2 regions of the Microbacterium sp. I2 genome follow, and region 1 is predicted to be linked to the other one. Evidence: predicted binding sites of a transcription regulator. Region 1 holds the regulator's gene; the other holds the start of a gene.
What was found. The regulator HrcA, encoded in region 1, represses chaperone genes, less so after heat shock. The targets are predictions, from matches to a motif close to TTNGCACTCGNNNNNNNCGAGTGCNAA.

Region 2: ACLKM7_RS04390 (Hsp20/alpha crystallin family protein) is a predicted target of HrcA. The motif match lies at 4,531-4,557, and genes of this name have one in related genera.

Annotation. Positions count from the first base shown of each region.
Region 1 is NZ_JBLWIH010000010.1:356,259-363,910, reverse strand. Features, by position in the region: gene ACLKM7_RS10925 (HIT domain-containing protein) at 1-212, opposite strand, end outside; gene ACLKM7_RS10920 (16S rRNA (uracil(1498)-N(3))-methyltransferase) at 323-1,054, opposite strand; gene dnaJ (molecular chaperone DnaJ) at 1,058-2,167, opposite strand; gene hrcA (heat-inducible transcriptional repressor HrcA) at 2,219-3,259, opposite strand; gene hemW (radical SAM family heme chaperone HemW) at 3,369-4,586, opposite strand; gene ACLKM7_RS10900 (DUF1990 family protein) at 4,592-5,242, opposite strand; gene lepA (translation elongation factor 4) at 5,252-7,102, opposite strand; gene ACLKM7_RS10890 (alpha/beta fold hydrolase) at 7,204-7,652, shown strand, end outside.
Region 2 is NZ_JBLWIH010000003.1:42,220-49,871, reverse strand. Features, by position in the region: gene ACLKM7_RS04415 (TetR/AcrR family transcriptional regulator) at 1-584, shown strand, start outside; gene ACLKM7_RS04410 (hypothetical protein) at 634-810, opposite strand; gene ACLKM7_RS04405 (VOC family protein) at 935-1,300, shown strand; gene ACLKM7_RS04400 (L-serine ammonia-lyase, iron-sulfur-dependent, subunit alpha) at 1,402-2,997, shown strand; gene ACLKM7_RS04395 (DUF559 domain-containing protein) at 3,225-4,196, opposite strand; gene ACLKM7_RS04390 (Hsp20/alpha crystallin family protein) at 4,612-5,079, shown strand; gene ACLKM7_RS04385 (thymidine kinase) at 5,111-5,728, opposite strand; gene ACLKM7_RS04380 (MarR family winged helix-turn-helix transcriptional regulator) at 5,740-6,180, opposite strand; gene ACLKM7_RS04375 (DUF2207 domain-containing protein) at 6,223-7,652, shown strand, end outside.

The DNA.
Region 1 (7,652 bases):
TTCGCGAGTCCGACCAGTTCGGCGAGGAGGTCGGGGTCGCCCGCGGCGAGCTCAACGACGTTGCGGTACTGCTCACTCTTGGGGATGACGAGCAGGTGCACGGGGGCCTTCGGCGCGATGTCGCGGATCGCGAACGCGTTCTCGGTCTCGGCGATGATCTCGGACGGGATCTCTCCGCCCAGGATGCGCGTGAAGATCGAGGGTTCGCTCATGCCCCCAGTCTATCGATGGGGCAGCTCACGCAGGCGGTGCGACCGGGGAGTGGGCTGCCAGATCGTCCGACAGCCCGCGCGTGACGTCGACGTGAACAGTCGGTTCTGCCTCACCAGCGCCCGAGGGACGTGCTCACCACCGCCAGCGCGGCAGGCCCGGCCGTCGACGTGCGCAGCACCGTCGTTCCGAGCCGCACGAGCCGCGCACCGGCACTCTCGAGGAGTTCGAGCTCCTCTGCCGCGATCCCGCCCTCCGGCCCGACCACGAGCACGATGTCACGATCGTCGGGCAGCGCGACGGACGAAAGCGCGACCGGCGCCGACGGCTCGAGGACGAGGACGACGGATGCTGCGGCCCGGCCGGCCAGCGCCTTCGTGCTGTGCAGCGCCGCAACGTCAGGCACCCAGGCGCGATGCGCCTGCTTCGCGGCTTCGCGCACGATACCGGTCCAGCGTTGGCGGCCCTTCTGCTCTTTCGCCGGATCCCAGCGGGACACGCTGCGCGCGGCCTGCCACGGGACGATCTCGTCGACGCCGAGCTCGGTGGCCGCCTGCACGGCCAGTTCGTCGCGGTCCCCCTTCGCCAGAGCCTGCGCGAGAACGAGGCGAGGCCGCGCCGCGGCGACATCGTCGCGCGCCGTGACGCGAACGACCACCTCGCGGGGGGCGGCCGCCTCGACGATGCCGGAGAGCCACGCGCCCCGGCCGTCTCCGACCGTCACCTCCTCCCCGGCGCGGACGCGACGCACCGCAGCCGCGTGATGGGCCTCCGAGCCGGTCAGCGCGACGGCGTCGCCGGGCTGCGCAGCCGACGCGCCATCCAGCAGGAAGTGCAGGGGCATCCGTCAGCCGTTCCGGAAGCGGTCACGCAGCTTCGCGAAGAGCCCCTGGTGGAACTCGGCCAGCCTCGGCGAGGGTGCCTTGGTGCGCTTGGCGAAGTCCTCGATCAGCGCGCGCTCCTTCGCATCCAGCCGGGTCGGCGTCACGACGTGCACGCCGACGCGCAGGTCGCCGCGCTGGGTGCCGCGTAGCGGCGTGATGCCGCGACCCTTGATCGTCAGCACGTCTCCGGCCTGGACGCCGGGCCGCACCTCGAGGTCGACCGGCCCGTCGAGCGACTGGATCGTCGTGGTCGTGCCGAGGATCGCGTCCGGCATGGACACTTCGAGGGTCGCGAGCAGGTCGTCGCCGTCGCGGCTGAAGACCTCGTGCGGTGCCACTGTGACCTCGATGTAGAGATCGCCGTTCGGCCCGCCTGCGGGGCCGACCTCTCCCGACCCGGGAAGCTGGAGCCGCAGGCCCGTCTCGACACCGGCAGGGATGTCGAGCGACACCGTGCGGCGCGCGCGGACCCGGCCCTGACCCTGGCAGGTCGCGCACGGATACGGGATCGTGGTGCCGTAGCCCTGGCACACATTGCAGGGCTGGTTGGTGATGACGTTGCCGAGCAGGCTCCGCACCTGACGCTGCACGTGGCCGGTGCCGTGGCAGATGTCGCACGTGACGGGGCTGGTGCCCGGCTGGCAGCACGAGCCCTGACAGGTCTCGCACAGCACCGCGGTGTCGACATCGATGTCACGGTGGACGCCGAAGACGACATCGCCGAGTTCGAGGGTGACCCGCACGAGCGCATCCTGACCGCGCTCGCGCCGCGAGCGCGGGCGGCCGCCGCGGGATCCGCCGGACGAGCCGAAGAAGGTCTCGAAGATGTCGTTGAACCCGCCGAATCCGCCGGCCCCGCCGAAGGGCGTGTCACCGCCCATGTCGTACCGCGCCCGCTGATCGGGGTCGCTCAGGACGTCGTAGGCATGGGTGACGAGCTTGAAGCGCTCTGATGCGTCCTCGCCCGGGTTCACGTCCGGGTGGAGCTCCCGAGCGAGCCGTCGGTAGGCCTTCTTGATCTCATCGGGGGTGGCGTCTCGCGAGACGCCGAGGACCTCGTAGTGGTCAGCCACTTTCGCCTTCCTGCCGCGGCAGTGCCGCGTGATCGTGTGTACGCGTCCGCGTCAGCGGCTGCTCTCGTCTTCTTCGAGCATCCGCGTGAGATAGCGCGCGACGGCTCGCACCGCCGCGAGGTTCGTGGGGTAGTCCATGCGCGTCGGGCCCATGACGCCGACGCGGGCGCGCGAGCCCGTCGCGTCGTAGTCGCTGGCGAGGACGGATGCCTCGGCCAGTCCGAACGCCTCGTTCTCGCGGCCGATGCTCGCCGAGAGACCCTGCTCATCGGTGACCATCTCGCCCATGAGCCGCAGCAGCGTCACCTGCTCTTCGATGGCCTCCAGGAGCGGGTAGATGCTGCCGCGGAAGTCGGCCTCGCTCCGAGCGAGGTTCGCGCTGCCTGCCATGACCAGCTTGTCCTGACGGAACTCCTCGAGCTCCTCGGCGACCGCCGTCACGATCTCGTCGGTGGCCGCTTCGCGCGCGGCCGGATCCGGACCCGCTGCCGCGAGGCGCTCCGCGATCCGCTGGAGACCCTCGCGCACCGGGCGCCCCACCAACAGCGTGCCGAGTTCCGCGCGCATCCGGGCCAGGTCGGCCTCATCGAACTCGTCGCGGACGAAGGTCAGCCGTTGCGAGACGCGACCGGTGTCGGTGACGACGATCACCAGCATCCGCCCGCCGCCCAGCTGCACCAGCTCGACATGGGTGACCGTCGCCCGGGCGAACGACGGATACTGCACGATCGCGACCTGGCCGGTGAGGCGGGTGAGGGCACGCACGGAGCGCGCGAGCACGTCGTCCAGGTCGCCGGAGCCGTCGAGGAACGCCGCGATCGCGGACCGCTGCGCAGAGCTCAGCGGTCGAAGCTGGGCGAGATGGTCCACGAACACCCGATAGCCCTTGTCGGTGGGCACGCGTCCCGACGACGTGTGCGGAGCGGCGATGAGCTCCTCGTCCTCCAGCAGCGCCATGTCGTTGCGGATCGTCGCGGCCGACACACCGAAGGCGTGCCGCTCGACGATCGTCTTGCTGCCGACCGGCTCACGCGTGTCGACGTAGTCCTGGACGATCGCGCGCAGCACCTCGAGTCCGCGTTCGCTGACCATCCCGACTCCTCACGCTGCCTGGGCGCCGATGTGGAGAACCACACTTTGGCACTCGCACGACTGGAGTGCCAATTCTACCGGATCCGCGGCCTCGTGCCCCGGAGGCGCTTCAATCGGTGAGCGCCCGGACCACCGCATCTGCGAGGAGCCGCCCGCGGCGCGTCAGCACGATGCGTCCTCCCAGCGCCGCCGGGCCGTCGACGAGGCCGTCCGCGATGAGCGCCGCGGTCTGCCGGCGCGCGTCGCCGGGCAGGTCGGCCAGCGCCAGGCCGTCGCGGATGCGGGTGCGCAGCAGTACCGTCTCGAGCCCACGAGCCGCGGCATCCGTCACTTCCCTCCCTGCAGCGGGCGACTCGGTGTGGGCCAGCCGCTGGGCGTAGGCGGCCGGGTGCTTGACGTTCCAGAACCGCACTCCGGCGATGTGGCTGTGGGCGCCCGGCCCGAAGCCCCACCAGTCCGCCCCTGTCCAGTACGCGAGGTTGTGCCGAGAGCGCTGTCGTTCGTCGCGCGCCCAGTTCGACACCTCGTACCAGTCGAAACCCGCCGACGTCAGCAGCTCGTCGGCGAGCTCGTACATGTCCGCCTGCAGATCGTCGTCGGGGGTCGCCAGCTCACCGCGGCGGATCTGGCGCGCGAGCTTCGTCCCCTCCTCGACAATCAGGGCGTAGGCCGAGAGATGGTCGGGTTCCAGCGAGATCGCCGCCTCGAGCGACCGGCGCCAATCGTCCAGCGACTCCCCCGGCGCGCCGTAGATCAGATCCACGCTCACATCCAGCCCTTCGGCGCGCGCCGCCGTCACGGCAGCGCGGACGCTTTCGGGCCGGTGCGTGCGGTCGAGGGTGGCCAGCACGTGCGGCACGGCGGACTGCATCCCGATCGACATGCGAGTGACACCGGATGCCGCCAGCTCCGCCGTCACGGCTGCCGAGACGGTGTCGGGATTCGCCTCGACGGTGATCTCGGCATCGTCCGCGAGGCCGAATGCCTCGCGGACGCCGTCAAGCATGCGGGCGAGGTCGCCCGCCGGGAGCAGCGTCGGCGTTCCGCCACCGAAGAAGACCGTTCCTGCCGGACGGCGGCCGCCCACCCGGTCGAGCATGGTCGCTGCGAGATCGATCTCGCGCAGCACCGTGTCGGCGTACTCGTCCTGACGGGCGCCGCGCAGTTCGGTCGCCGTGTAGGTGTTGAAGTCGCAGTAGCCGCAGCGCACACGGCAGAACGGCACGTGCAGGTAGACGCTGAACGGCCCGTGCGGATCGACGCGCAGCCCGGGAGGGAGCGGTCCGTCGGTCGGCACAGGCTCGCCGAGAGGAAGCGCGGAGCCCATGCGGCTCAGGCCGGCGTGGAGTACAGCGGCGAGATCGCCCGCAGATAGCGGGTGAACAGCTCACGGCGGCGGCGGCGTGTCAGCCCGGGAAGCATCCGGTACAGCATCGCGCGGGGCGCGTCGAAGGCACGAACCGTGAACCACACCTCGTCGTTGTCGTGCCAGTCCAGCATGAAGGACTCCTCGCCGCTCACGACCGAATCGCTCACGGTCCCCAGCGCGAATCCCACGCGGCGCGGCTCCTCCACCGCGAAGATGACTCGCAGCTCGGCGTCCGCGCGCAGGCCCCTCACACGGCCCTCGACGCGGATCGTCGTGCCGGCGCCGACATACGGCGTGCCGTCGCTGTCGTAGCGCACGTCGGTCTCGGACCTCGCCGGAGCGATCGGATTGCCCTCCGCGTCGAAGCTCACGCCCGAGTACATCGGCCCCGACGCCGGGCGCACGTCCTTCAGCTCGAGGCCGGCTCCGCGCTGCGCGGTCCACGAGAGCAGCGCGTCGCTCGCGGCCTGGAATCGAGCCTCGCCGCTGCCGATGCGCCACGACTGCTCCGCCGGGATGCTGCGCTCCGGCGGATACTGCATGAGATCCGGCGCCTGCGTCGCCCCGACGGCGGCGTAGTCGACGGTGTCGTCCCGGAATGTCCCTCGACGCATCTCACCAGCCTACTTCGAGGCCTTCCCCTCGACGTCTCCCGACAGCGCGGCGATGAACGCCTCCTGGGGAACCTCCACGCGACCGACCATCTTCATGCGCTTCTTGCCCTCCTTCTGCTTCTCGAGGAGCTTCCGCTTGCGGCTGATGTCGCCGCCGTAGCACTTGGCGAGCACGTCCTTGCGCATCGCACGGATGTTCTCGCGTGCGATGATCCGCGCGCCGATCGCCGCCTGGATCGGGACTTCGAACTGCTGGCGCGGGATGAGCTTGCGCAGCCGCTCGGTCATCATCGTGCCGTAGGCGTACGCCTTCTCGCGGTGCACGATCGAGCTGAACGCGTCGACCTTGTCGCCCTGCAACAGGATGTCGACCTTGACGAGATCGGCTTCCTGACTCCCGGCCGGCTCATAGTCGAGGCTCGCGTATCCCTGCGTGCGGGATTTCAGCTGATCGAAGAAGTCGAACACGATCTCGCCGAGGGGCATGCTGTAGCGCAGCTCCACGCGTTCTTCGCTGAAGTACTCCATTCCGAGAAGGCTGCCCCGGCGGGACTGGCACAGCTCCATGACGGTGCCGACGTAGTCCTTCGGCGTGAGGATCGCCGCCTTCACGACCGGTTCGCTGACCGTCGCCACGCGCCCGTCGGGGTACTCGCTGGGGTTGGTGACGGTCACCGTCTCGCCGGTGTCGGTCGTCACCTCGTAGATGACGCTCGGCGCCGTCGTGATGAGGTCGAGATCGAACTCGCGCGCGAGTCGCTCGGTGATGATCTCTAGGTGCAGCAGGCCCAGGAATCCGCAACGGAAGCCGAAGCCGAGGGCGACCGAGGTCTCGGGCTCGTATTGCAACGAGGCGTCCGAGAGCTTCAGTTTGTCGAGCGCTTCGCGCAGCTCGGCGTAGTCACTGCCGTCGATCGGGTAGATGCCCGAGAAGACCATGGGCTTCGGGTCGGTGTAGCCGGGCAGCGCGTCCTTCGCCGGCTTGCGATGCGTCGTGATCGTGTCGCCGACCTTGGATTGGCGCACATCCTTCACACCCGTGATGAGGTACCCGACCTCGCCGACGCCGAGACCCCTGGTCGGGGTGGGCTCGGGATTCGAGACACCGATCTCGAGCAGTTCGTGCGTCGCGGTCGTCGACATCATCTGGATGCGCTCGCGCGGCGAGAGTGTGCCGTCGACCATCCGGACGTAGGTCACCACTCCGCGGTACGAGTCGTACACCGAATCGAAGATCATCGCCCGGGCCGGGGCATCCGGATCGCCCTTGGGAGCAGGGATCTCGCGCACCAGACGGTCCAGGAGCTCCTCCACCCCCTGTCCGGTCTTCCCGCTCACACGGAGCACGTCGTCGGGGTCGCCGCCGATCAGGCCCGCGAGCTCCCTCGCGAACCGGTCGGGGTCGGCCGCCGGCAGATCGATCTTGTTGAGCACGGGAATGATGTGCAGGTCGTTCTCGAGCGCGAGGTACAGGTTCGCCAGCGTCTGCGCCTCGATCCCCTGCGCTGCATCGACGAGCAGGATCGCGCCCTCGCACGCCGCGAGCGAGCGACTCACCTCATAGGTGAAGTCGACGTGCCCGGGCGTGTCGATCATGTTGAGCGCGAACGTCGAGCCTTCGGACTGCCAGGGCATCCGCACAGCCTGCGACTTGATCGTGATGCCGCGCTCGCGCTCGATGTCCATGCGGTCCAGGTACTGGGCGCGCATGTCGCGGTCCGAGACCACGCCGGTGATCTGCAGCATGCGGTCGGCCAGCGTGGACTTGCCGTGGTCGATGTGGGCGATGATGCAGAAGTTGCGGATCAGCTCAGGAGGGGTCGCGGACGGCTCGAGAGGCTTCAGGGCGCGCGGTGACATGTCCAGACGATTGTACGGGGCCCGCCCGCACCCCTGACCGCGTTGCCGGGTCAGCGGCATGCCGACCCGGTGGGCACGGGGAGCCCGGCTACCCTGAGACGGTGGTCGTTCAGGTCGTGCTCGTACACGGCATCCGGACATCTGCCACGATGTGGCGCTCGCAGGTGGCACACCTCGAGGGACGCGGGATCCCTGTGCACGCGATCGATCTGCCGGGGCATGGCGCTCGGATGGCGGAGACGTTCACGCTGGAGGGAGCCTTCGCGACCATCGATGACGCGGTGACGGATGCCGCGGCCCGTGGCCCTGTGCTCCTCGCCGGGCATTCGATGGGAGGCCTGCTGAGCGTCGAATACGTGGGTCGTGAGGTTCCTCCCCCGGTGGCGGGCTTCATCGCGGCATCGTGCACGGCGATCCCTCGCGGACTCGGGCTGAGGACCTACCGAGTGCTCGCGCGCGGCTTCGATGCACTGCCCGATCGCGGGATGTGGCTCACGAACCGAATGCTGGAGCGCACCCTTCCCCCCGAGACGCGCGAGGACTTCGGCGC
Region 2 (7,652 bases), on a different contig from region 1:
CCGCTCGCGAGATCTTCGCCGAGTCCGGCCTCGATGTCACGATGCGACAGATCGCGAGGCGAGCCGCTGTCGGGCCGGCCACGCTCTATCGGAGGTTCCCCTCCAAGCAGGACCTCATCCACGCGGCCTTCCGCAAGGAACTCGTCAGCTGCCAGGCGATCGTCGATCGAGGCGCGGCGGATGCCGACGCGTGGCACGGGCTGTGTGCTGTCATCGAACAGATCACCGTGCTCAATGCCCACAACCAGGGTTTCACAGACGCGTTCCTGGACGATCACCCCGGCGAGTTCGACTTTGCCGCGCATCGGCGGGGGATGCTGCGGCAGTTGTCCGCGCTGATCCGTCGAGCGCAGGGCGCGGGTGCGCTGCGCACCGACTTCACGATCGATGACTTCGTCCTCATCCTCCTCGCCGGGCGGGCCCTGGCGCGGACGCCTCTTGCGACGCGCGCGGCTGCGGCGCGGCGTTTCGCCGCCCTCACCATCGAGGCGCTGCGCGCCGCGCCGACCAATTCGCCGTTGCCGCCACGCGTGCGACTTACCGCGGAGATCGTCGGGACGGGGAGCGAAACCACCGCGGTGTGACTCAGGGGTGCATGAGCGGCTGACACCGGCTCACGGGACCGCGGGGCGCTCAGTGACCGGGCGGGTCGCTGTCCATGCGCTGTGCGGTGATGGGGACGGCAACCGCCGCGGCGATGCACAGCACGCCGGCGACGAAGATGAGCGACGACAGGGTCGGCGCAGCGAACGCGAAGCCGACGAGCCACATCCCGCCGATGAGCAGGATCGCGTAGAGAATGATGAGCACTTCGAACCTCCTGAGATCGGTCGTCTCCTTCGTATCCACCGGGCGGGCGTGCTGTCGCGGGGGTTGACAGCGTCCGATCGCGCAACCCGGTGACGTGGGTCCTGATGAGCGCGACAATGTCAGCATGAGACTCGCGCAGGTCGCACAGCGGGCGGTGGACCTCGATCGTGCCGCGGCGTTCTACACGGCGCTCCTCGAGGTCGAGCCCGTGGCCCGCTTCGACCCGCCCGGGCTGCTGTTCTTCGACTTGGACGGCATCCGTCTGCTGCTGGACCGCAACGCCCCGTCGTCGCTCATCTACCTGCATGTCGCGAACGTCCACGAGACTCTCGAGAGACTGGACGGTGTCGCGCGGATCGTCTCGCATCCGCACGTGATCTTCCGCCACGACGACGACCGACTGGGCCCCGAGGGCCACGACGAATGGCAGGCGTTCATCGAGGATTCCGAAGGCAACACCGTGGGGCTGATTGCTTTCCAACGCCCATGAGCGACACACTGCACATCCGAGCCGCCCGTGCCGCAGCATCCTGCCATTTCCTGATGAACCAGGGTACGCACTTTGCCCGCCGCGCGGCGTAACCTGGACGGGTGAGCGCCTACGTCTCGGCGTTCGAGCTGTTCTCCATCGGCGTAGGACCCTCGAGCTCCCACACAGTCGGCCCCATGCGGGCCGCGCATGACTTCGTCGTCCGGCTGCGCGAGACCGGGATGCTGCCCCGGGTCGAGCGCGTGACGTGCACCCTCTACGGCTCGCTGGGGGCCACCGGCATCGGGCACGGAACACCGGATGCGGTCGTCGCGGGGTTGCGCGGACTGCGGCCCGAGACGGCGGATCCGGATGCTGTGCGCTCGTCGTGGAGCGGGTGGCCCCACGACCGACCTCTCGACCTCGGCGGCGAGCACTCGGTGTCGTTCGACCGGTCCGACATCGTCTTCGAGCCGCGGACGCGGTTGCCCGCACATCCCAACGCGATGACGCTCGAGGCGTGGGCGTCGCCGCAGCAGGGTCCGCCGCGGCAGGGCCATGACCACGCGCTCGGGGTGCGGGCGACCGGCGCCGACAATCGGCCGGCGGCCGTGGCATCCGGTGGGCCGGCGCCCGGGCTCCTCGCCCGCGAGACGTACTACTCGGTGGGAGGCGGGTTCGTTCGGCGCGAGGGCGAAGCGGCGCCTGTCCGCGCGCACGCGTTCCCCGTCGACTTCGCCAGTGCAGAGGAGCTGCTCGCACTGTGCGACGAACGCGGGCTGACGATCGCCGAGGCTGCGCGACTGAACGAAGTGACGCTGCGCAGCGACGAGCAGCTCGCCGACGGCCTCGACGCCATCTGGGACGCGATGGCAGGCTGCGTCGAAGCGGGGTTGCAGGCCGACGGAGTGCTGCCGGGCATGCTGGGCGTGAAGCGGCGTGCCGCCGCGATCCGCGCGCAGCTCGAGGCAGCCGAAGCGGACGGCCGACGAGAACTGCCGGGGGAGTGGCTGGGCGCGTTCGCGCTCGCCGTGAACGAGGAGAACGCCGCGGGAGGACGCGTCGTCACCGCCCCGACCAACGGCGCCGCAGGCATCGTCCCGGCCGTGGCGATGTACTGGTGGCGGTTTCTCGCGGACTCGGGCCTCGGCGCCGGGAACGCCGTCACGCCGTATGGCGAGCTCGTCGGCAGTGCGCTGCTCGGGTTCGGCGAGGGCGGGCACGCGCCTGCCGCCGGCGCCTTGGAGGACGAACGCCTGATCGCCGAGGCGAACCGGCGCCGCGGCATCCGGCGGTTCCTGCTGACGGCGACCGCGCTGGGTTCGCTGTTCAAGGCGAACGCCTCGATCTCGGGCGCCGAGGGCGGCTGCCAGGCCGAGGTGGGATCGGCGTGCGCGATGGCCGCCGGCGGCCTGACGGCGGTGATGGGCGGCACCAACCGGCAGATCGAGAACGCCGCCGAGATCGCAATGGAGCACCACCTGGGCCTCACGTGCGACCCGGTCGGCGGCCTCGTGCAGATCCCCTGCATCGAGCGCAACGCGATCGCCGCATCCACCGCGGTGACTGCAGCACGGCTCGCGCTGCGCGGCGACGGCTCGCACTACGTCTCGCTTGATGCCGTCGTCGAGACCATGCGCCAGACCGGCATCGACATGTCGCACAAGTACAAGGAGACCAGCGAGGGCGGCCTCGCGGTCAACGTCATCGAGTGCTGACGCGAGGCGCCCTTAGCGCCGTTCCTCGCTCTTCGGTGGTGCGTGGAGGCGGGTTCGGGTGGCGCAACACGCGGAGTCGGACGACGGATGCCGCGTGTCGTGCCCCCTGAACGTGCGTCGCTCCCGGGTTGGCGTGGAGGCGGGTTCGGGTGGCGCAACACGCGGAATCGGACGACGGATGCCGCGTGTCGTGCCCCCTGAATGGCGGTTGGCCGCGCCTCGCGCGCTTATGACGGCGCGGGGCGCCAGCCTCGTCGCTGCAGAACGGACCGCACGATCGACACCCCGCGATGATCGGCACTGCGCACGTGGGCGGACGTGAGCCGGACCACCTCCCAGCCTTCGGTGGCGTACGCGGCGTACTTCTCGATGTCTCGGTTCCACTGCTTGCGGTCCGTGCGATGCTGATCTCCCTCGATTTCCACGACCGTCCGATACTTCCGGAACACGAACTCGGTGATTCCCAGGAGAACGCCGCGGCGATCACGGATCTCGACGTCGAGCTCGGGCCTCGGCAGGCCCGCGGCCTCGGCATCCAGGCGGAAGTCCGTCTCGAGCGGCGAGGAACTGCCCACCCGGATGAGCGGCAGGGCATCGGCGAGGCGTCCGATGCCGCGACGCCTCCCGGCCGAAACGCTCGTCGTCAGCTCGTCGATCGTGGCGAGGCGGTCGCGCGGCACGAGCCCTCCGCGCCGGTCACGAGGTATACGGACGATCTGGTCACCGAGTGCGACGAGTTCGCGCACGCTGAGTTCCGAGCCCAGCATGGCCCACGTCGATGCTGCGTCCGTCGTGCGCACCCCGGCGTGCACTCGGATGTTCGCGAGGTGCGGCGCGACCTTGACGCCACGGACGCCTCGCGCCCGGGGAGCTCGTGCTGGTGCGAGCACGCCGATCTCCAGGCGGGTGTCTGGGTCGATCGAAAGGCCGAGATGGACGGCGGCGGTACGTCCCGCGAGGAACGCGTGCGGTCGCATCGCGGTGGCGTACGCCTGAATTCTTCGCTGCTCCGATCGCCGGGCGGCGTCGTGGACGGACAGGTCGGCCTTGGGAACCTCCAACGTCTGGCGCACGCCGTGAAACGGCGCGTCCAAGTCGCTCGCCTGCAGTCGACCGGATGACACACCCCGCGCACGGGCGTCGGCAACGGAGAAGGCATTGCCAAGGCCTCCGGGCAGCGGTGAGGGGCGCGCAGACATGTTGCGACGATGCCGTGCGCTGAGTCCATCCGCCGCGCTCGGCTCCGGGATTGTGAGTTCTCCGCCCGAGAAGGTCGCCTGTGGAGGAGCCGCCGGTCGGGTGCCCGACGACTCGCCTCGAGTTCAGGTGGCGCGACACGCGGGGTGGGTGCGCGGATTCCGCGTGTTGTGGCACTTCGGCGGCGGGTTGGCTTTGGGTGCGAGGTGCCCGACGACTCGCCTCGAGTTCAGGTGGCGCGACACGCGGGGTGGGCGCGGGGATTCCGCGTGTTGTGCCACCCGAAGCGGCAGCGACCGACGGGGCTCATGTTCGTTCTGAGCGAACGTCACGCACTTAGCACTCGCGACCCTAGAGTGCTAATCTGGTCGTAGTTGAGCCGAGGTGGCTCAACTTACAGACCAGAGAGGAGAAACCATGGCCACGTACGACCCGTTCCGCGACCTCGACCGCCTCGCATCGAGCCTCTTCGACACGCGCCGCGGCCCGCGCCGCATGCCGATGGACCTCTACCGCGACGGAGACCACTACGTGCTGACCGCCGACCTTCCCGGCATCGACCCGGGCTCGGTCGACATCGACGTCGACGGCCAGCTGCTGACGATCCGCGCCGAGCGCACGCTCACCAGCGGCGAGGATGTCAAGTGGATCACGCGTGAGCGCGAGGCCGCGAGCTTCCTGCGACAGCTCAACCTCGGCCAGGGCATCGACACCGACCGCATCTCGGCGAACTACAACAACGGCGTGCTGAGCGTCACGATCCCGGTCAGCGAGAAGGCGAAGCCGCGCAAGATCGAGGTCAATTCCGAGGGTTCGGCGCCCGTGCTCCAGGCACAGGAGAGCAACCAGCCGAACCAGGACGAGCCGCAGCCGATCGAGCAGTAGGCGAAGGCGTCACAACACAGGAACGGATGCCTCATCCCCGGGATGAGGCATCCGTTCTGTCGTCTGCGGGCTTCTCAGCTCCGGTGAAGTGACGTCGGCAGCGCGCCTGGTACGACTCGATGCCGCCCACCTGCGCGGGGGTCGGAATGCGCGGATCTCCGAGCTCACCCGGCGCCAGACGCTGGTGGAACGCGGCGTCCGCGCCGCAGACCGCGCACACGGCCGTGAGCTTGAGCACGTCGTCCGCGATGGCCATCAGCGACGGCAGCGGTTCGAACGGGCGTCCGTCGAACGTGACGCACAGGCCGGCGACCATCACCGTCACGTCATCGGCGACGAGTGTGTTGACCGCGTCGACGAGGTCGCCGCCGAAGAACTGCGCCTCGTCGATCGCGACGACGTCGAGCCCGCGGCCGCCCACGCCTGCGACGAGCGCATCGACGTCCGGCACGGACCGCGAGGGCGCGGCGAGCCCGGAGTGCGAGCTGACCTGACCCTCGCCGCGCCGGTCGTCCAGCGCGTGGCTGACGACGTCGACCGACAGCCCGGCGATGCGGGCCCGCCGCACTCGGCGCAGCAGCTCCTCGGACTTGCCCGCGAACATCGGGCCGGCCACGACCTGCAGGCGGGCGGGGGCAGGTGAGCGCATGGGCGGGGCTTTCAGCAGCTCGGCTGCTTCTTGCGCAGCTTGGCGGTCAGCTCGCGCAGCTGCTGCAGCTCGTCGTCGCTCAGGATCGACATCCGCTCGGCGATCGCCCGGCCGTGCGCACCCGCGACGCGGCGGAAGAGGGCGGCTCCGGCATCCGTCGCCTTCACCAGCGAGCCGCGACCGTCGTCGGGGTCGGCGCATTTCGAGATGAGGCCACGGGCGACCATGCGGTCGACCAGACGCGACACACTGGGCTGGCTGATGAGCATGTTGGCCGTGACATCACGCAGCCGCGCGGTCATGTTCTCGCCGCGCGTGACGGTCAGGAGCACGTCGTACTCGGCCTGATTGAGGGTTTCGTCGTGGAAGTCCTCGTTGATGTCGCCGAACACCTCATGCTGCGCGCGGAACAGGCTCTCCCAGGCGTCGATGGCAAGGCGTCGATCGGTCATAGCGACAAGATTACGGCGAACCGGCACCCGTAGGCTGACCCCATGGGGACTGGATTCGCCACGCCACCGCTCGACCGCCGCCCCCGTGCCGGCGTACTGCTCCTCGGGATCCTCGCCGGCCTGCTCGCGATGGTGATCGGGCTTGGCGGATCGCCCGCCCACGCGGACGTCGACGACTTCGCCTTCGAGAACCTGAACGTCGAGTACCAGCTCGACCGCGACGAGGACGGCACGAGCACGCTGACCGTGGTCGAGACCTTCGTGGCGCTGTTCCCCGAGCACGATCAGAACCGAGGCATGCAGCGGGCCGTTCCCGAGGCGCACCAGGGCGCGCCGCTGCATCCCGAACTCGTCTCGATCACGGACGAGACCGGCGCCGAGCGCCCGTCCGAAGTCGAATCCGAGGACGGCTGGTACGTCATGACCTCGCGTGCCGACGACTTCGTGCACGGACGCCAGACCTTCGTCTTCACCTACACGCTCGAGAACGTCACGCGCCCGTTCGCCGACACGGCCGCGGACGAGTTCTACTGGGACGTCAACGGCACCGGCTGGCCGCAGCCGTTCGGCAGCGTCACCGCTCGAGTCACGATGACGGACGCGCTCGCCGAGGCGCGCACCGGCGAACAGGCCTGCTACGTCGGCGCCCAGGGCTCGACCCAGACGTGCACCCTCACCGGCGACGGCACCGAGGTCGAGGCATCCGTCGGTCCCTTGGGACCCCACGAGACGATGACCATCGCGATCGGCTTCGAGCAGGGCACCTTCACGCGGTTCGACTCGTCGTACTTCGCTTCACCGTGGGGCTGGCTGCAGGCCGGCGCCGCGGTGCTGGGCCTGGGCAGCGCGGTCGCCCTCGCCGTACGCGCCCGACGACGGCACCTGCGCGACGCGCCGGGCCGCCCCGTCGTCGTGGCCGAGTTCACCCCGCCGCGCGGCATCGACGCGCTCGAGAGCGCAGTCATGCTGGGCATGACCACGAAGGCGATCCCGGCCGAGGTGCTCGAGCAGGCCGTGGTGGGCAGCATCCGCATCGAAGAGGGCGCGTCGAAGTGGTGGGGCGGCACCAAGCTCAAGGCGGTGCTCATCGATCCGTCGAAGGCAGACGGGGATGGGCGGATGCTGCTGCAAGGCCTCTTTCCGGACGGCCGGCCCGGTGACGAGTTCGAGTTCGGTCGCACCGACACCAGGTTCTCGTCGGCCGCGCAGTCGATCCTCAAGAGCGCTGCTCGGGAACTGGTGACACGAGGGCTGCAGCGGCAGGTGCGCGGCGGCGTGCGGGCGTTGCCCATCCTCGTGGTGATCGTGGCCGCCGTGCTCGTCGTGGGCTTCGGGATTGCGGCGCTCGTCGGGTTCGTGCAGCCGCTCGTTCCCATCGTGCTCATCATCGTCGCGGTGCTCGCCGTGCTGCTGGTGATCCTCCTGGTCGTGCACAAGCCGCTCACGGCCGTGGGCGCCGAGACGCGGGATCA